Regions from separate parts of the Janthinobacterium lyxosi genome, predicted to be linked through region 1. Evidence: predicted binding sites of a transcription regulator. Region 1 holds the regulator's gene; each other region holds the start of a gene.

What was found. The regulator sigma-54, encoded in region 1, starts transcription at its own class of promoters, with help from an activator protein. The targets are predictions, from matches to a motif close to TGGCANGNAANCTGCTTT.
Region 2: the regulator sigma-54 is predicted to act here: its motif matches at 1,732-1,749, upstream of prpB (methylisocitrate lyase).
Region 3: the regulator sigma-54 is predicted to act here: its motif matches at 2,174-2,191, upstream of urtA (urea ABC transporter substrate-binding protein).
Region 4: the regulator sigma-54 is predicted to act here: its motif matches at 1,692-1,709, upstream of pepA (flocculation-associated PEP-CTERM protein PepA).

The regions. Positions count from the first base shown of each region.
Region 1 covers NZ_JBNYXM010000023.1:52,586-57,360, reverse strand. The annotation lists gene lptC (LPS export ABC transporter periplasmic protein LptC) at 1-318, shown strand, start outside; gene lptA (lipopolysaccharide transport periplasmic protein LptA) at 344-925, shown strand; gene lptB (LPS export ABC transporter ATP-binding protein) at 925-1,680, shown strand; gene ACQ4WP_RS21475 (RNA polymerase factor sigma-54) at 1,685-3,166, shown strand; gene hpf (ribosome hibernation-promoting factor, HPF/YfiA family) at 3,236-3,595, shown strand; gene ACQ4WP_RS21465 (enoyl-CoA hydratase/isomerase family protein) at 3,852-4,775, shown strand, end outside.
Region 2 covers NZ_JBNYXM010000005.1:247,841-252,615, forward strand. The annotation lists gene ACQ4WP_RS07330 (MBL fold metallo-hydrolase) at 1-662, opposite strand, end outside; gene ACQ4WP_RS07335 (hypothetical protein) at 839-1,075, shown strand; gene ACQ4WP_RS07340 (hypothetical protein) at 1,200-1,448, shown strand; gene prpB (methylisocitrate lyase) at 1,812-2,699, shown strand; gene prpC (bifunctional 2-methylcitrate synthase/citrate synthase) at 2,769-3,923, shown strand; gene acnD (Fe/S-dependent 2-methylisocitrate dehydratase AcnD) at 3,947-4,775, shown strand, end outside.
Region 3 covers NZ_JBNYXM010000011.1:74,875-79,649, reverse strand. The annotation lists gene urtB (urea ABC transporter permease subunit UrtB) at 1-731, opposite strand, end outside; gene urtA (urea ABC transporter substrate-binding protein) at 869-2,122, opposite strand; gene ACQ4WP_RS13820 (DUF4349 domain-containing protein) at 2,322-3,110, opposite strand; gene ACQ4WP_RS13815 (transglutaminase-like domain-containing protein) at 3,127-3,726, opposite strand; gene ACQ4WP_RS13810 (DUF2760 domain-containing protein) at 3,984-4,553, shown strand; gene ACQ4WP_RS13805 (Hsp70 family protein) at 4,550-4,775, shown strand, end outside.
Region 4 covers NZ_JBNYXM010000043.1:2,738-7,512, forward strand. The annotation lists gene ACQ4WP_RS26620 (acyl-CoA thioesterase) at 1-308, opposite strand, end outside; gene ACQ4WP_RS26625 (hypothetical protein) at 384-752, opposite strand; gene ACQ4WP_RS26630 (hypothetical protein) at 882-1,019, opposite strand; gene ACQ4WP_RS26635 (hypothetical protein) at 1,249-1,422, opposite strand; gene pepA (flocculation-associated PEP-CTERM protein PepA) at 1,785-2,618, shown strand; gene ACQ4WP_RS26645 (nitroreductase family protein) at 2,694-3,803, opposite strand; gene ACQ4WP_RS26650 (ThiF family adenylyltransferase) at 3,804-4,673, opposite strand; gene ACQ4WP_RS26655 (methyl-accepting chemotaxis protein) at 4,756-4,775, opposite strand, start outside.

The DNA of each region.
Region 1 (4,775 bases):
ATGCCGCCGATGAACATGAATGCGGAGCTGGCGCATATCGATCAGGACAATACCCGGCTGCAACTGCGCCGCAAGGTCGTGATCGACCGGGTGGCCAGTCCGAAGGCGCAGAACCTGACAGTCAAGACGGAAGCGCTGACGGTGTTTCCGGATGAGGAAAGAATGGAAACGGACGTGCCTGTCGATATCCTGACGGGCGCCTCGCGCATCAATGGCATCGGCATGAAGGCGAATAACGCTACCGGCGTGGTGGAAGTGCAGAATGCGCTGCGCATGGTCCTCCCGCCGAAACCGCGCCCGGCCGCGGCGGCAAAATGACAGAATGAAACAAGGAAACCATACTATGAAGAACATCTTGCTGTTGACCGTATTTTCTCTGGCCATGATGGGCGTGGCGCATGCCGAGAAGGCCGATTCCGAGAAGGAAGCTGTCATCACGGCACGTAGCGGCCATGTCGACGACATCAAGCAGGTGCGTACCCTGACGGGCGACGTCGTGCTGGTCAAGGGTACCTTGACCATGAAGGCGGGCCGGGCCCTGATCACGGAAGACCCGCAAGGCTACCAGTTCATTACCTTCTGGGCCGATCCCGGCAAACTGGCCACCTTCCGCCAGAAGCGCGATGGCGCGGGCGACCTGTGGGTCGAAGGCGAAGCGGAGCGCGTGGAATACGACAACAAGACGGAAGTGGTGAAACTGTTTTCCAGGGCCAAGCTGACGCGCCTGGAAGGCACAAAAGTGACTGACGTGGCCAATGGCGCCTTCATCTCGTATGACAGCCGCAAGGAAGAATTTGCGATGGAAAATTCGAATAGCGGCACCAGCACCCCGGATGGCGGCAGCGTGCGCATGGTGATCCAGCCGAAGCCCAAGGCACCGGCGGCGGAGAAAGCGCCGGCCACGCCCGCGCCAGGAAAGAAATAATGGACAATACACGTTGCGGCAGCACCCTGATCGTTCGCGGGCTGCAAAAAACCTATGGCAAGCGGCAAGTCGTGCATGATGTCTCGCTGCAAGTCGAATGCGGCGAAGTGGTCGGGCTATTGGGTCCGAACGGCGCCGGCAAGACCACCTCGTTCTACATGATCGTCGGCCTGGTGCCGTCCGACGGCGGCAGCATCGATATCAGCGGCGTGGACATTTCCCGCCTGCCGATCCACCGCCGCGCGCAGATGGGCCTGTCGTATCTGCCGCAGGAAGCGTCCGTGTTTCGCAAGCTGACGGTGGAAGACAATATCCGCGCCGTGCTGGAAATCCAGACCGTCGAAGGCCGTCCCCTGAAGAAGGCCGAGATCGAGGAGCGCCTGGATAAATTGCTGGCCGACTTGCAGATTGAAAAGTTGCGCGAGAACCAGGCGCTGTCCCTGTCGGGCGGCGAGCGCCGCCGCGTGGAGATCGCCCGCGCGCTGGCCACCGACCCGCGTTTCGTGCTGCTCGACGAGCCATTCGCCGGTGTCGACCCCATCGCCGTGATCGAGATCCAGCGCATCGTGCGCTTCTTGAAGGAGCGCAATATCGGTGTCCTGATCACCGATCATAATGTGCGCGAGACGCTGGGTATCTGCGACCGTGCCTACATCATCAACCAGGGCTCGGTGCTGGCGTCGGGACGCCCCGACGACATCATCGCGAACGAGTCGGTACGCCGGGTCTATCTGGGCGAACACTTCCGCATGTGAGCCAATGAAACAATCATTGCAGCTGCGCACTTCGCAGCACCTGGCACTGACGCCGCAGTTGCAGCAATCGATACGCCTGTTGCAATTGTCTACCCTGGAATTGCACCAGGAGCTAGAGCAATTGCTGACGGACAATCCCTTGCTCGAACGCCTCGACGATCCGCTCGACCGTTCGCTGCGCCTGCTGTCCGATGGCGCCTTGAGTTCCACGGCTGCGCCGGCCGAAGCACCGCCCCAGCCGCCAGGCCAGGAGGCGCCTGCAGCGCCGGCCGAAGCGGAAACCTTTGACGGAGAGGCCGCCGGCGACAGCCCGGCTGCAGCGGAGGGCGGCGACAGCGACTGGAGCGAGGCGAGCCGGGGCAAGGCGCCCGACGACGAAGATTCCCGCCCGCAACTCGAAGCCCATCACTGCACCCTGCGCGAACACTTGATGGAGCAGATGCGCGTGACGGTGCTCGAATTGCGCGACCGCGCGCTGGTCGAGCTGATCATCGACGCACTCGATGACAACGGCTACCTGGAAGAGTCGCTCGACGACATCCTGGCACGCCTGCCGCAAGAGCTGGAAATCGACGCCGACGAGATGCGCACGGCCTTGTCGCTGCTGCAAAGTTTCGATCCGCCCGGCGTGGGCGCGCGCAATGCGTCCGAATGCCTGGCGCTGCAAATCAAGCGTTTGCCGCACATCGCCATGGTGACGCGGCGCATGGCCCTCGTCATCGTGGAAAAGCACCTGGCCTGGTTTGCCCAGCGCGATTTCAACAAGCTGAAAAAAGCCCTCGATTGCGACGATGAGGACTTGCGCGAAGCGCAGACGGTGATTCGCCAGTGCAATCCGCATCCGGGTGCCGTCTTCGCCTCGGATGTGTCCGATTACGTGGTGCCCGACGTCGTCGTCAAGCGCGCGCGCAATGGCTGGCAAGTCACCCTGAACAACGACGTCATGCCGCGCCTGCGCGTGAACGCCATGTACGCCAACTTGCTCAAGCAGGGCAAGGGCGAGGGCGCCATGGGCGCACAGTTGCAGGAAGCCAAGTGGCTGATCAAGAATATGCGCCAGCGCTTTGACACGATCTTGCGCGTGGCGCAGGCGATAGTAGAAAGACAAAAGAACTTTTTCTCGCATGGGGCCGTTGCCATGCGCCCCCTTGTGCTCCGTGAAATAGCTGATACACTGGGTTTACACGAGAGTACTATCTCGCGGGTAACAACCCAAAAGTACATGCTGACCCCGCATGGCATGTTTGAGTTGAAATATTTCTTTGGTAGCCACGTCGCCACCGAAGCGGGGGGCGAAGCGTCATCGACGGCGATACGGGCATTGATCGTGCAACTGACAGGAGCAGAAGACCCTAAAAATCCTTTATCCGACAGTAAGATTGCGGACATGCTGGGGGAACAAGGCATGGTGATTGCGCGACGTACTGTTGCCAAATACCGGGAAGCGTTGAAAATTCCGCCAGTGAGCCTGCGTAAGTGTTTGTAAGTTTTTTTCGGTTCCTCTGCGGGCCGGATAGGATGGACCGCACGAACCCGATCATCTTTAGGAGTGTGTATGAATCTCACCATCAGCGGACATCATCTCGAAGTCACACCAGCCATCCGTGAATATGTACAAACGAAGCTGGAGCGCGTGAAACGTCATTTCGATCAAGTCATCGATATTGCCGTGATTCTGACCGTGGATAACCTCAAAGAGAAAGAAAAACGTCAAAAGGCCGAAGTCAACCTGCGTCTGAGTGGTAAAACTGTCTACGTGGAAAGCCTGGCGCAAGACTTGTATGCCGCGATCGATACCCTGATCGACAAGCTGGACAGGCAAGTGATGAAATACAAAACCAAAGTGCAAGGGCACGGTAAAGAGGCGATCAAGCATCTGCCAGACAACTCGGACGAAGAATTCGCCGCCGCCTAAGAACACCAAAAAACCTGCTGCGCGTCGCGATTTGCGGCCTCCGATGCTCACTGTGCATACGCACAGCTCCGCTTCTCAGCCACAACTCACATCCGCTCGCTACGGTTTTTCCACGTGTTCCACGGCCTGCGACTTTGAACCGGTTGTGATCAACTAGGGGCGCACCTTGCGCCCTTTTTTGCGCCCGAACCTGTCGAACGCAATGTTCCCTCGCAGGCGCTAGAATGTGGCCACTCTCACTTCTTTTCATTTTGCCATGAGCGACTTCGTCCAGACCTCCATCCGCAACCGTACGGGCCACATCGTTCTCGACCGCCCGAAAGCCTTGAATTCCCTGTCGCTGGAGATGGTGCGTGCCCTGAGCACGGCCCTGCTGGCCTGGCGCGCCGATCCGCAGGTGGACGCCGTGGTCATCCGCTCCAGCAGCGAGAAAGCCTTGTGCGCCGGTGGCGACATCCGCTTCTTTTACGATGCGGGCCTGGCCACGCCGCAAGGCGGCAGTGCCCAGCTGGAAGATTTCTTTACGGAAGAATACGCTTTAAATCATTTGATTCATTTCTATCCGAAACCGTATATTGCCGTGCTGGATGGCGTGGTGATGGGCGGCGGCATGGGCGTGGCGCAAGCCGGGCCTGGCAACCGCCTGCGCATCGTCACGGGCCGCACGCGCATGGCCATGCCGGAAGTCAATATTGGCTTGTTCCCGGACGTGGGCGGCAGTTATTTCCTTTCCCGCTTGGCGGGCCAACTGGGCCTGTACCTGGGATTGACAGGCTTGACGATCAACGCGGCCGATGCCCTGTACACGGGCCTGGCCGATGTGTACCTGCCCGAGGCGCAGATGGGGGCGCTGCTGGCCCTGTTCGAATCGACGCCGGGCGAGGCCTTGCCGGTGGCCATCAAGGCGCTGGCAGCACCGTTCCAGGCCGAGGCGGGGGCTTCTCCCCTGGCCACGGCGCGCGCGGCGCTGGACCGCCATTTCGGCGCCGGTTCGGTGGCCGCCATCATGGCGTCGCTGACGCAGGACGACAGCGCGTTCGCCGGCAAGGCCCTGGCGGCCATGCGCCTGCGTTCGCCGCTGATGATGTCGGTGACCCTGGAATTGCTGCAGCGGGGCGCCCGCCTGGGCGTGGCCGATTGCCTGCGCATGGAGCGCAGCGTGGTGCGCCATAACTTCGAA
Region 2 (4,775 bases), on a different contig from region 1:
TGTTCGGCCACCGTCACTTCCCAGCGCGGCGCGCGGCCGTTGGGCGGGTAGTCGTGGCACATGAACAGCCTGGTTTGCGGCGGCAGCGACAGCAGGCGCTGCACGGAGCGGTACAGCAGGGACGCGGAGCCGCCTGGAAAGTCGCAGCGGGCCGAACCCACGTCCGGCATGAACAGGGTGTCGCCCACGAAGACGGCGTCGCCGATCTGGTAGGCCAGGTCGGCCGGCGTATGGCCGGGCACGTGCAGGGCGCGCACTTCCAGCTTGCCAATATGAAACACCTGGTCGGGCGCGAACAGTTGGTCGAACTGCGAGCCGTCGGCCTTGGCGTCATCCTGGTGGTAGACGGCAGCGAAGGCTTGCTGCACCGTCTGGATGGCGGCGCCGATGGCCACGTCGCCGCCCACCTGCTGCTGCAGGTAGGGCGCGGCGGACAGGTGGTCGGCATGCGCATGGGTTTCCAGCAACCAGCGGCATTGCAAGCCATGTTCACGCACGAAGGCGATCACCTTGTCGGCCGACGTAGTCGAGGTACGGCCCGCCTTGGGGTCGTAGTCGAGCACGGAATCGATGATGGCGCAGTCCTGGCCATCCGCTGCGTAGACGACATAGGTGACGGTGGCGGTGGCGGGGTCGAAGAAAGCTTGGATTTGTGGGGTCATCGCGGCGGCAAAGTACGGACAGGGAAGGGCATTATATCGCCAGGGTGCGCTAAAAAATGTTGGAAATTGAGATTAAACATGCGAAAAACAGATAAGCGGGCATGCATGCGCCCGTCGCAGTCGTGCACGCCCTGGCGCTTGCTGCGTGGTAACCTCATTCTGACAAGGAGGAATTCATGAACGATATCACTGCACGCAGCGAAGAGTACCGCGGTTTTACGATTTCGGTGACCCCGCAAAAGGACAACGACGATTTATGGGATTTTACCTACCGCCTGCAGCGCGAAGGCGAGAGCGCGGCGCAAGCGATCACGCGCAGCCGCACCCTGGGCGGCTATGCGGCGCCCGAGACGGCTTGCACGGCCGGCCTGGAAGTGGCCAGGACGGAAGTGGATAATCTGCTGCGTCCTTGAGTCAGCGTAAATCGTTTAGCCCGAAAAGTGAGCCTGACTACGTGTTGGTGCCTGAAACACATCGCTGCCAGTCGCGCTTCATGCTACGATTTCCACTATTGAGTCAGTCACAAGGAGGCACCCCATGGAAAGCAGTTCTAAAATTCACTATAAAGGCTGGGAAATCGTTCCCCTGGTCGTGCCCACCACCGATGGCAAATGGTCGGCAAGTTGCGACATCGAACGCGCCACCGCGGAAGGCCTGGAAGTGTTCGAAGGCTCGACCATGCAGTTCGTGCGCGACGACGAGGATGGCGCCATTGCCGCCGCCTGCGAGGAAGCCGTGCGCCAGATCGACAACATCATCGCCAACCCGCTGGTGCGGCTGGCCTAGTTTTTTTGTTTTTTCAGTTTCATTGTGTTCCTGCAGCCGGCGCCCGCCGGCTGTGTTGCGTTTGGCGCGCTGCAAGGTCTGCGCCCATCCAGCTAAATCCACGGCCTGTTGCATGTTTCAATATGATGTTTCATATGAAATAGTTGAAACGTAATTGAAACATCGCGACTATCGGGCATCACATCCTGTTCCCTTGCGTGACAGCGCGCGCCACGCTGCTGCCTGGCCGTTTCCCTCGTATTGCACTGTGTTGTAGCGCACTTTTTGGGCGAGCGCATGGCCCTGGCACGGCATTTGCAATACTGATACTCATAGCAAGTCCATGAAACATTCGGGACGACCCGAATCCCATAAGGTGAACACATGACTCAATACTCCGCAGGTGCTGCATTCCGCAAGGCCGTCCAGGAAGAATCCCCGTTGCAAGTCGTCGGCGCCATCAATGCCAACCACGCCTTGCTGGCCAAGCGCGCCGGCTATAAAGCCATTTATCTGTCCGGCGGCGGTGTCGCGGCCGGCTCGCTGGGCTTGCCCGATCTGGGTATTTCCAGTCTGGACGACGTGCTGACCGATATCCGTCGCATCACCGACGTGTGCGACCTGCCGCTGCTGGTCGATGCCGACACGGGCTTCGGTTCGTCCGCCTTCAATGTGGCGCGCACGGTGAAATCGATGATCAAGTTCGGCGCCGCCGGCCTGCACATCGAAGATCAGGTGGGCGCCAAGCGCTGCGGCCACCGTCCGGGCAAGGAAATCGTGAGCAAGGAAGAAATGGTCGACCGCATCAAGGCAGCCGTCGATGCGCGCACGGACCCCAACTTCGTCATCATGGCGCGCACCGATGCGCTGGCCGTCGATGGCCTGGAAGCGGCACTGGAACGCGCCGTCGCCTGCGTCGAGGCGGGCGCCGACATGATCTTCCCTGAAGCCATCACGGACCTGGAGATGTACGCCACGTTCGCCAAGGCCGTCAATGTGCCTATCCTGGCCAATATCACGGAATTTGGCGACACGCCGCTGTTCACGCTGGACGAGCTGCGCAGCGCCCACGTGGGCCTGGCCCTGTATCCGCTGTCGGCCTTCCGCGCCATGAACAAGGCTGCCGACAACGTCTACCGTGCCCTGCGCCGCGACGGCACGCAAAAGAATGTCGTCGACACCATGCAGACGCGCATGGAGCTGTATGAATCGATCAATTACCACGACTTCGAGCAAAAGCTCGATGCCCTGTTCGCCGCGCAAAAGAAATAAGTAAAGAAGCAGGGACCGCATGCCGGTCCCGCAGTGACGCACCCGAGACTATTCAATCTGGAGAACACAATGACCGCACCGCAAGTCGCTACTTTCAAGCCTAAAAAATCCGTCGCCCTGTCCGGCGTTACCGCCGGCAACACGGCGCTGTGCTCGGTCGGCAAGACCGGCAACGATTTGCACTACCGCGGCTATGACATCCTGGACGTGGCCGACAGCTGCGAATTCGAGGAAATCGCCTACCTGCTGGTGCACGGCAAGCTGCCCACGGCGGCCGAACTGAAAGGCTACAAGGCCAAGCTGAAATCCCTGCGCGGCCTGCCGTCGGCTGTCAAGTCGGCCCTGGAAGCGCTGCCGGCCGCCGCCCACCCGATGGACGTGATGCGCACGGGCGTGTCGGTGCTGGGCTGTACCTTGCCTGAAAAAGACGACCATAATGCGCCTGGCGCGCGCGACATCGCCGACCGCCTGATGGCGTCGTTCGGCTCCATGCTGCTGTATTGGTACCACTACAGCCATAATGGCAAGCGCATCGAAGTGGAAACGGACGACGACTCGATCGGCGGCCACTTCCTGCACCTGCTGCACGGCGAAAAGCCGTCGGCGTCGTGGGAAAAAGCCATGCACACCTCGCTGATTCTGTACGCGGAACACGAATTCAACGCCTCGACCTTCACCAGCCGCGTCATCGCCGGCACGGGTTCGGACATCCATTCGGCCATCACGGGCGCCATCGGCGCGCTGCGCGGCCCGAAACACGGCGGCGCGAACGAAGTGGCGCTGGACATCCAGAAGCGCTACGACAATGCCGATGAAGCGGAAGCGGACATCCGCGAGCGCGTGTCCAACAAGGAAGTGGTGATCGGCTTCGGCCACCCCGTCTATACGATTTCCGATCCGCGCAACAAGGTCATCAAGGAAGTGGCCCGTTCGCTGTCGCAGGAGGCGGGTTCCACGAAAATGTTCGACATCGCCGAGCGCCTGGAATCGGTCATGTGGGAAATCAAGAATATGTTCCCTAACCTGGACTGGTTCTCGGCCGTGTCCTACCACATGATGGGCGTGCCGACGGCGATGTTTACGCCGCTGTTCGTCATCTCGCGCACCTCGGGCTGGGCCGCCCACATCATCGAGCAGCGCATCGACAATAAGATCATCCGTCCGAGCGCCAACTATGTCGGCCCGGAAGATCTGGAATTTGTGCCGATCAAGGACCGCAAATAATGAGTGCCAACATGAGTATTAATATGAATACGCTGCACCGCAAACCCTTGCCGGGCACCCAGCTAGACTATTTCGACACGCGTGCCGCCGTCGATGCGATCCAGCCAGGCGCCTACGCCACCTTGCCCTACACCTCGCGCGTGCTGGCCGAAAACCTGGTGCGCCGCTGCGACCCGGCCACCTTGAATGCTTCCCTGAGCCAGTTCATCGAACGTCGCCGCGACCTGGACTTTCCATGGTTCCCCGCCCGCGTCGTCTGCCATGACATCCTGGGCCAGACGGCCCTGGTCGACCTGGCAGGCCTGCGCGACGCCATCGCGGCCCAGGGCGGCGACCCGGCCCTGGTCAATCCCGTCGTGCCGACGCAGCTGGTGGTCGACCATTCGCTGGCCGTCGAATGCGGCGGCTTCGATCCTGATGCCTTTGCCAAGAACCGCGCCATCGAAGACCGCCGCAACGAAGACCGTTTCGACTTCATCGACTGGACCAAGAAAGCGTTCAAGAACGTTGACGTGATTCCGCCAGGCAACGGCATCTTGCACCAGATCAATCTGGAGCGCATGTCGCCCGTGATCCAGGTGCAGGATGGCGTAGCCTATCCCGACACCCTGGTGGGCACGGATTCGCATACGCCGATGGTCGATGCGCTGGGCGTGATCGCCATCGGCGTGGGTGGACTGGAAGCGGAAAGCGTGATGCTGGGCCGCGCTTCGTGGATGCGTTTGCCCGACATCATCGGCGTCAAGCTGACGGGCAAGCCGCAGCCGGGCATCACGGCCACGGACACGGTGCTGGCGCTGACGGAATTTTTGCGCAAGCAGAAGGTCGTCTCGTCCTACCTGGAGTTCTTTG
Region 3 (4,775 bases), on a different contig from region 1:
CCGTAGAACACATTGCCGGCGAATTCCATGCGCGCCACTCGTCCCTTGATCTGGCGCATGGTCTCGATGGCGGCCAGCTGCGCGGCTTCGTCCGGCTCGCCGGCGCGCCCATCCGTGCCCTTGTCCAGCATGGCTTGCAGCTCGGGCAGCAAGCGCGCATCGCTGCTGCCGGCCAGCGCCTGCACGGCTTGCTTGCGCGTGGCCGCATCGGGCGCCTGCAGGTTGGCGCTGGCGATCAACACCTGCAATATCTGCGTAATTTCAGCATCGCTTTCCCGCCCCAGGGCGGTGCGGATCAGAGGGATTTGCGCGGGATCGACAGCCTTTTGCAAGGCTTGCGCAGCCGCCAGGCGGGCGCTGCGCTCCGGCGCCAGCAGCTGCAAGCCCGACAAGGCACCCGCCACGGCGGCGCGCAAGCGGTTGTTGACCATCACGCCATCGATACCATCGGGCACCGGACCGGTCGTGCCACTTGCCGGATCGTAGGCTTGCTCGCCGTCGACCACATACACTTTGCCATCGGGCGTGGCATAGACAGCGTCATCCTGCAAGGCTTGCAGCACGCGGGCGGCCTCCGGCGTGGCCAACGCGGCGATCTGCGCGACGGCAGCGACCCTTGTGTCGGGGTCGTCGCCGGACAGCGGTTTGAGTAAGGATGGATCGATGGCGGCCTGCGCCATCGAGGATAGCAACAGGCAGGCGAGGAGCAGTAATTTGGAGAGGAGCTGCATGCGCATGGATTCCATGTAGTAAAGCCGATGTCTTGATAAGTATCCTTCCCCCAAAGACAAGGACAGGGGTCAGACCCGGCGGGTCTGACCCCAGCGCTTTGCCTGGGGTTGCGATGACGATTCGACGCGCAAGCTCTTTACAACTTCTGCTTGCCCTCATTGCCCTTGATATACGGGCTCCACGGCTGTGCGCGTATTGCTTCCTTGGTTTTCCACACGACATTAAATTGCCCATCGGCCTTGATCTCGCCGATCATCACGGGCTTATGCAAATGGTGGTTGGTCGCATCCATGGTCAAGGTGAAGCCCGATGGTGCTTTCATGCTCTGGCCGGCCATGGCGGCGATCACCTTGTCCGTATCCGTCGATTTCGCTTTTTCCACGGCTTGCGCCCACATGTGGATGCCCACATAGGTCGCTTCCATGGGGTCGTTCGTCACCACGGAACCCGCGTTCGGCAACTTTTGTGCCACCGCATACGCCTTCCACTGCTTGATGAAGGCCATATTCACGGGGTTCTTGGCGGATTCGAAATAATTCCACGCCGCCAGATGTCCGAGCAAGGGCTTGGTATCGATGCCGCGCAACTCTTCCTCACCGACGGAAAACGCGACGACGGGCACGTCCGTGGCTTTCAAGCCCGCATTGCCCAGTTCCTTGTAGAACGGCACGTTCGAGTCGCCATTGATGGTGGAAATGACGGCCGTCTTGCCGCCCGTGGAAAACTTCTTGATGTTGGCAACGATGGTTTGATAGTCGGCGTGGCCGAACGGCGTGTAGACCTCGCTGATATCGCTATCCTTGACCCCTTTGCTTTTCAGGAAGGCGCGCAGGATCTTGTTGGTGGTGCGCGGATACACATAATCCGTGCCCAGCAACACGAAGCGCTTGGCGCCGCCGCCATCCTTGCTCATCAGGTATTCGACGGCCGGTATCGCTTGCTGGTTCGGCGCGGCGCCCGTATAAAACACATTCTTTTCCAGCTCCTCTCCCTCGTATTGCACCGGGTAAAACAGCAGGCTGTTGAGTTCCTTGAACACCGGTAAAACCGACTTGCGCGACACGGACGTCCAGCAGCCGAACACCACGGCAACCTTGTCCTGCGCCACCAGCTGGCGCGCTTTTTCCGCAAACAAAGGCCAGTTCGACGCGGGATCGACCACCACGGCTTCCAGCTTCTTGCCCAGCACGCCACCCTTGGCATTGATTTCCGCGATCGTCATCAGCGCCACGTCTTTCAGCGACGTTTCGGAAATGGCCATGGTGCCCGACAGGGAGTGCAAGATGCCCACCTTGATGGTATCGGCGGCCAGGGCTGCCTGCATATAGGTGGATGTGGCCAGGGCCAGGGCGCCGGCGGCGGCCGCTTTCAGGATGATGCGTCGTGACATGGGGACTCCTGTGATGGGTTCGTGGGGTCGAGCTGGGCATACGATGTTGTTAAAGCAGAATGCATGCCAGCGCCAGCAGGCGTCCGCCATGGTGCACGCAGCCAGCGCCGCACGAAAAAAAACCTGGCTGCACAAGGACTGTGCAGCCAGGTTTCAAATTGCCGTAAAACGGTGCGCCGAAGAAGTTAATCCATACGAATCAATGCTTACGCGGCACTCCGCGCAAACGGCGCCAGCCCTTGCGGCCCAGCGGGAACAGCAGCACGAAAGCGATCAGCCACGGCAGGATATACGCCATGACCGTGATGGCGTTGGCCACGCCTTCCGACAGGTTTTCCGTGAAATTGCCCAGCGCGCGCTTGACGGGCCGCCAGAACGATTGCTTGCCTTCGGCGCCGATGACCACGTTCAGCAAGTCCGTGTCGATGCGCTGCATCAACAACGCGTTGGCCGCCGTCGCCTGCTCCAGTTCCACTTGCACGGTGGCCAGCTCCTTGGTCACCTTGATCAGGGCATCGACGTTCGCTCCCGAGCGCTTTTCCAGGTCCTGCAGTTGCGCCTGGTATTGCTTGAGCATTTCCAGGCGTTTCTTGCTGTCGAGTACAGGACGGCCCAGGTCTTCCACCTTGGTGCCCTGGCTGGTGACGTCGCCTTCGGCCGCGACCAGCGCGACCAGCTTCTTGATGCCGGCCGGCTTGGCGCGCATGCTGATGCGCGCATGCACGTAACGGCCGCCGTCGACGCTGGAGTCGAGCAGCAGACAGCCATTGTCCGTGTCGGCCTTGCAGGCGGCGACCACTTTTTCATACAGCGGCCGCACTTGCGCCTCGTGCGTATCGACGCTGACATTGTGTTCATAGGCAAGAAATTCGCTGCCTTTTTCCTTGCTATCGAGACGCGCGGCACTGGACTGGCCCGCGCTCTCGCCCTTGCCGCCGCAACCGGCCAGCAGCAAGAGGCCGAACAGACATATGGATACTTTTCTCATGATTTCTTTCTCTGGATTATTTGCTAAGCGGAAGCATCTCGACATCGGGCAGATGCGCCGCCACGTCCTGCACGTTCGCATAGCCGGTCAGCGCAGCCACCACCTGCGGCAACGGCGCCGGCCAGATTTCAGGCAAGTCACGCTCCTCGGGCGCCAGCACGGGAAAGGCCAGTTGCTCCTGCGGCGGCGTAAAGGCAGCCGCGACGCCGGGCTTGTTGCCGCGCGCATCGATGCGGTACCAGCCAAAATCTTGCAGATACACGGCGTTCAAGCCATGCAGGCAAAATGGCGGCCCCACTTCGCCGACAGCCAGGCGTTGATAGCACAGGCCGGCAGGAATGCCGTTGGCGCGCAGCAGCGCGGCCAGCAAATGGCTCTTCGCATAGCAATAGCCAGTGCCATGCTGCAAGACGTCGGAAGCGCGGCAGGTAACGGGATTGCGCTGGTAATCCCAGCTGTGGGCGACCTCGTCGCGCACGAAGGCAAAGCAGCGGGCCGCGATGGCGGCGTCGCCCACCGCTCCTGCCGCCAGCTCGGCCGCCCTGGCGCGCACGGCCGGATGGTCGCTGTCGATATACAGGCTGCTGGTTAGATAGGGGGTAAAGTCGGTAGACATGGCATAAAGGCAATGCGAAAAGATAATGCGCGATTTTAGTCGAAGCGGCACGCAATCGAGCGTTTCCTTGCGCAGGAACAAAGAAAATCCATGCTTCAAGCTCGCTGGGCGGGGGCCGGCGACTTTGGCGACAGCCCGGTAGCTGGTATCATGCGGGCAAACGCCAGCCGGCCCCATTGGGCCGGCGCATGCAACACCTTGCGAAGCGGTTCCGCGCCGCCGACGCCTCCCCCTACAGATCAGAGAAACGAGTTCCTATGAGCACACCATCGTCCCACCCATCGTTCTGGCGCAGAGTCCCGCTGGCTTTCGGCGCCTTCTTCAGCACCCTGTCGGACGCCGCCTATGCGGCCCGTGTGGAAAAACTGTCCTTGCCCGAGGTGGCCCCGGTGGCGCCCGTGGCCCCTGCTCCGGCGCCAGCCGCCGCACCAATCATCTTGAAAGAAGCCACGCCGGACGCGGCCCTGCAATTGCTGGCCCTGCTGCAGCGCGAAGCGCGATTGATCGACTTTACCCAGGAAAATCTGGGCAGCCATGCCGATGCCGACATCGGCGCAGCCGCCCGCGTGGTGCATGAAGGCTGCGCCAAGGTCATGCGCGAATACTTCACCATCGAGGCCGTGCGCCAGGAAACCGAGGGCAGCCGCATCGTGCTGCAGGAAGGCTTTGACAGCGCCCAGGTACGCCTGACGGGCAACGTCGTCGGCTCGGCGCCGTTCACGGGCACCCTCAGCCACCGCGGCTGGCGCGCCTCCAGCGTGCGCCTGCCGAAACTGAGCGGGCAGCACGACGCTGCCATCCTGGCGCCGGCCGAGGTGGAACTGTGAACGATACCGTCAACCCTACTCCGCGCTACGCCATCGGCATCGACCTGGGCACCACCCACAGCGCCCTGTCGTATGTGAACCTGGTCGAAAGCGACGGCGAAAAGTCCAGCCATGGCGTGCTGAAGGTGCCGCAGCTGTCGGCGCCGGGCACCGTCGAAGATCTTTCATTGCTGCCATCGTTTGTCTATCTGCCGCACACCGATGAAGTGGCGGCGGGCGACC
Region 4 (4,775 bases), on a different contig from region 1:
GCATGGCGCACCAGGCGCTGCTGAATGTTTTCCGTCACCACGCGGATGCCCACTTCCATCGAGGTCGTGCCCGTGTAATTGATCGAGGCGAGGAACGTCACCAGTTCACCCACGTGAATAGGCTGCAAGAACATCACCTGGTCCACGGACAGGGTCACCACATAGCTGCCCGAGTAGCGGCTGGCACAGGCGTAGGCGACGCTATCGAGGTATTTCAGGATGGTGCCACCGTGCACGTTGCCGGAAAAGTTGGCCATATCGGGCGTCATCAAGACCGTCATCGTCAGTTCGTGGGCCGACCAGTTCATCGCGCTGTCCAAAGTGTTCTCCAAAGGGGAAAGTGAGGGGGATGTGAAAACCGGCCCCAGGGGCCGGTGCAGACCTTACAGGCCCAGGGTGTCGATATCGGCCAGCGAGTCGCGGCCCTTGTCGGAAATGTCGTGCCCCTCGCCTTCGGCGCGCGCCACGATGTGGGCTTTCTTGCCCAGGAAATAAGCCACCTCCGTGTCCAGCTTGGTCAGCGGATCGGCGGCGACGGCGCGCAAACCCATGATGCAGCGGCGCAGGAACAGCAGTTGTTGTGCTTTCTCGGTGATGGACAAACGGCCATCGCGGGCGTAGCTGAGCAGCTTCAGGCCGGACAGGCGCTTGGCATTGCGGGCAACGCAAGCACTGGGGCGCTCGGTCTTGATACCGCGAGCAACTTGCTCCAGCGCGTCATATTCATCGGTTGTTAATTTCTCGTTCTTCATTACTTTTCCATAAGAGGCCAGGTGTTCGGCCCCCATGGTACGCGCCCCGCTGCGCATCGGCAACAGGCAACGTGATTCAGTCGCCATCCGCCCCACGGACGGCGTGCTGAAAATGCGCGAGGATCGCGCTTATTTGTAGGTGCGCAACAGCAGCCACGCCAGGCCACAACCGGCCACGGCGCCCGCCAGGGCCAGCGCTGCGAGGTTTTTACTGGTGATCACAGGGCGCCGGCCCAGGTAGATTTTGTTATGCAAGGAATTGCCCATGATGGTCTCCTGTACAAGAATTTTTATGATGTCTCATTATAAGAACAGAATCGTGACGGCTGCATGACACACAGCAGTTAGCGCTTGATTTGTATCCACTCGGCAACATTTATTGGCATTTTTGTTGTTTAAATGGCGTGCCGATCCCGCCGCCCGCGCCATCCATTTCCAACTAGAAATAAACAGGGCGCGGCAGCGCATGAGCGCTCAGGTGCGCGACGACTTGCTCTCAGCCCATCTTGACGGGCGGCGGTGGTGGCGTCGGTTCCTCGACGGGCACGGGATCCGTGTGCGGCGGTTTTTCCGGCGGCGGCGTCAAAGGATCGCCTTCGGGCGGCGGCGGGATATCCGGTTCAGGCGTGCTGTGCGCACGCAGCGGGGCATGACGGGATCGTGGCTGCATGGTGACCTCCTTTTGCCCCACTGTAGCCGATGACGGGAAAGACTGGCGCCCGCGAGCCGCACTATTCACGCATGAAAAAGGCGCTGTCCACTTGAGCAGAGGAAGTCCAGGCGTCCTCCATGTTGCCGACCCAGAGCCTGCGCTGGCCAGCTCAGCTGTTATAGGCATGCACCTGTGAAGGCGGCGTAAACCGTCGATTTTTTTTACACAAGCGCGAAAAACGGCACACCTGTTTTCATAAGCTGTTGAATTTAAATACAAATATTACATGGTACGAATTCTGCTTCAAGGGCGTATGAGGTTATCTGAGGCAGCCGCCACAGTGACCTGGTCCGATCAATCCTCACGCTGAAGGAAATGCCATGAAACCGCTGTCCTCATTCCTGCGTTTCGCTCTCTCCGCGGCCGCCATCGGCGCCGCGCTGATCAGTGCTCCTGCACTCGCTGGTCCTTTGTTTACCGTCAATGAAGGTTCCGTCCCCGGTACCATACCCAATCTGGTTGTGGCCGACCGCATCAGCTTTGAATATCACGCGCGCGTCGAACAAACCATCGTTGGCGGTTTGGGTGGTGGCAACGATCCCTTCATTGAAACAGGCTTTCTGACCAAGGCCGCTTTCGGCAGCCCCACCGGCGGCAGCGTGCCATCGCAACTGAACGCCCTCAATGGCTATGGCATGTATGGCCTGTTCACCATCACCGGTCAGGCGGATACTCTGTCTGGCGGGATCCACGCCAACTTTCAAACCCTGACCATGACGCTGTACATCGACCCCAACCAAAACACCTCACTGTCGGTCAGTAACGTAGCAGGCTCGCCGGTGAATGTAGGTGGCGTCTCCGGGGATGATTATGCGATCGTGACCTACACGCTCGATCTGGGCGAAGCACACATTTTCGCCGGCCTGGCCCAAGGCGACTTCAAGGCCTTGCTTAACGCCACGCTGACGCCGCAAGGACAGTTGTTTTTCGTCAATCCCAACCCGTTTTTCCCGTTGGAGTCCCTCAGCGGAAATACGAACAGCTTCATCGGTGGCAGCTTGACCAACAGTTTCATCGCGATGGCCGACGGCGGCGGTCTGGAATTATTTCAAGCAGCTGTACCTGAGCCAGGCACCATCGCACTGCTCGGTATCGGCCTGTTTGGCCTGGGCATGACTGCGCGCCGCCAGCAAGACAAGCAGCGCCAGGCTTGATATACGATCCAGTTTACAAGCCGCTGATGTCCTCAGCGGCTTTTTTCGCTGCGGCAGCCAGCAAACGCATGCCGTTCACGCATGCGTCCTCCCGTTGACCGGCGCCACCAGCAAGTCTTGCAGCGGCCGGCGCAAGGAGCGCGCCTGGGCCGCCGGACCGGCGCCGATGCGGCCAAGGAACACGGCCCGCTCGACCACCACCGCACCCAGCACGGCCTGGCATTGCACCGCCAGTTCCTGCGCCAGCTCCAGCATGCCGTCGGTGCGCGAAAAGGCCCGCCGTTCGCGCACATAACGGGCGAAGATCAACGGCGTCAGCTCCGGCTGCAACTGCAGGCCCAGCTGCGTGGCCGTCAGCCAGAAGCGCTGCATGGCGCGGCCCGCCGCCACGTAATCGTCGATATGGCGCGGCGGCGCATCGGCCAGCAACACGAAATGCGCGGCGCAATACAGGCCTGGCAGCAAGTCCATCTGCAGGCGCGGGGCAATGGTACCCGCCAGCCAGGTATTGAAAAAATCCACGCGGCGCCAGCTGTGCATGACCCAACGCATCAGCCGCGCCGTCATCGGGTCGACGCCCAGCGCCTGCTCCGGGATGCGGTCGCTGCTGAAACGTGCACCCCATTCGATGACGTCACGGTGCACCTTGTGCGCTTCGGGCATGGTCAGGCGCAGCTTCGCATTGTCGAACATCAGACGCGCGCAGGCCAGGCGCGCGCGCCAGCCTTCGAACCACTGCACAGCGTAGCCAGGCGGCAAGCTGGCCGCCAGCGCCGCCTTTTCGCTGGCGCGCAGATGGCGCGTGCTGAGCCGTCGCCGCTGCACGCTGCGCTGCGGCAGGAAGGCCGCCAGCGGGTCGGGCAGCATGCCGGGGCTGTCGACAAAGCGCACGTCTAACGTGGGCAAGGTATCGGGCAAGCCGCCGCGCCGACGCGCCTCCACGCGCAAACCATGGCTGCTGGCCGCCAGTGCCATGCTTTCGAGCAAGGCGCCCAGCGATAGCTGGCTGGGATGGCCGTCGAGATCGTACACGCAATGGCTGCGCGTATCGAAGCCATGCACGACGACATGGCGCTGCTCCACGACTTCAAAGCGCCACGGCTGCGTATTGTCGCCGCTGGGCGCCCAGCGCGCCTGGTCGAGAATGTTTTCCAGCACGGGATCGATCAGCAGTGCTTGTACCATTTATGCCCCCTGCGCGGCGCGGCGCCGCTTGATGATGGCCATCGCCAGCCGTTGCAGCGGATGACGGTTGCCGCCGGGACGCCAGGTATGCACGAGCTTGTTGCGGTAGGCGTCGAAATGCATGCCGTGCGGCGCCGCCATCACCTTGCCGCGTTTCAATAAGATCTTCAGCGCCTCGGTGGCGGCTGCGCCCGCGCACAGCTGGCAGCCCATGATGGTCGACGGCCCGCGCCGCTCCTTCAGGTTGATGGCCGACGGGTCGACCAGATAAGGGCCGTGCAAGCCGGCCGGCGCCAGCCCGACGAGAAAACGCAAAGCTTTTTCTTCTTCAGGCAAGTCGCCCCAGCCAAAATACTCTTCGAACGTCATGCCGCCCGGCATGAAGCTGAGCACGGCCGTGCCCATGCCCAGCGGCGCGGCCGTGATGGCGGGAATGCCCAGGCGCGCGCAGGTGGAGAAGGTGGCCTGGCGCGCGGGAAAGGCAAAGAAATCCAGGCCGTCCACGTACAGGTCGACACCGGCAAAAAACTCGGCCAGGTTGCTGTCGTGTATGCCGTCTGGAAATTGTTTAATCTCCAGTTCGGGATTGATATCACGCGCCATCTGCGCCAGCACCGCTACCTTGGGCTGGCCCAGGGTGGACATCATGGCGCCGGCCTGTCGATTGAAGTTGGCGATATCGAAAGTGTCGAAATCGGCGATGTGAAAAGCGCCGATGCCCAGCCGCGCCAGGGTCAGCAAATGCACGCCGCCCACGCCGCCCATGCCGGCAATGGCCACGCGCTTGCCGCGCAAGCTGTCCTGCTCCGCTTGCGTGACCCAGCCCAGGTTGCGGGCAAACGCCGCTTGATAGGAAAAACCGTCTGTCATGCTTACCTCTTCTGTGTATCCGCTAAGGACCAAGAATGGTTTGACAGACGGTCGGGCGATAAGTTCCCGTTATGACGACGGCTTAGCGCGCCAGACGGCGCG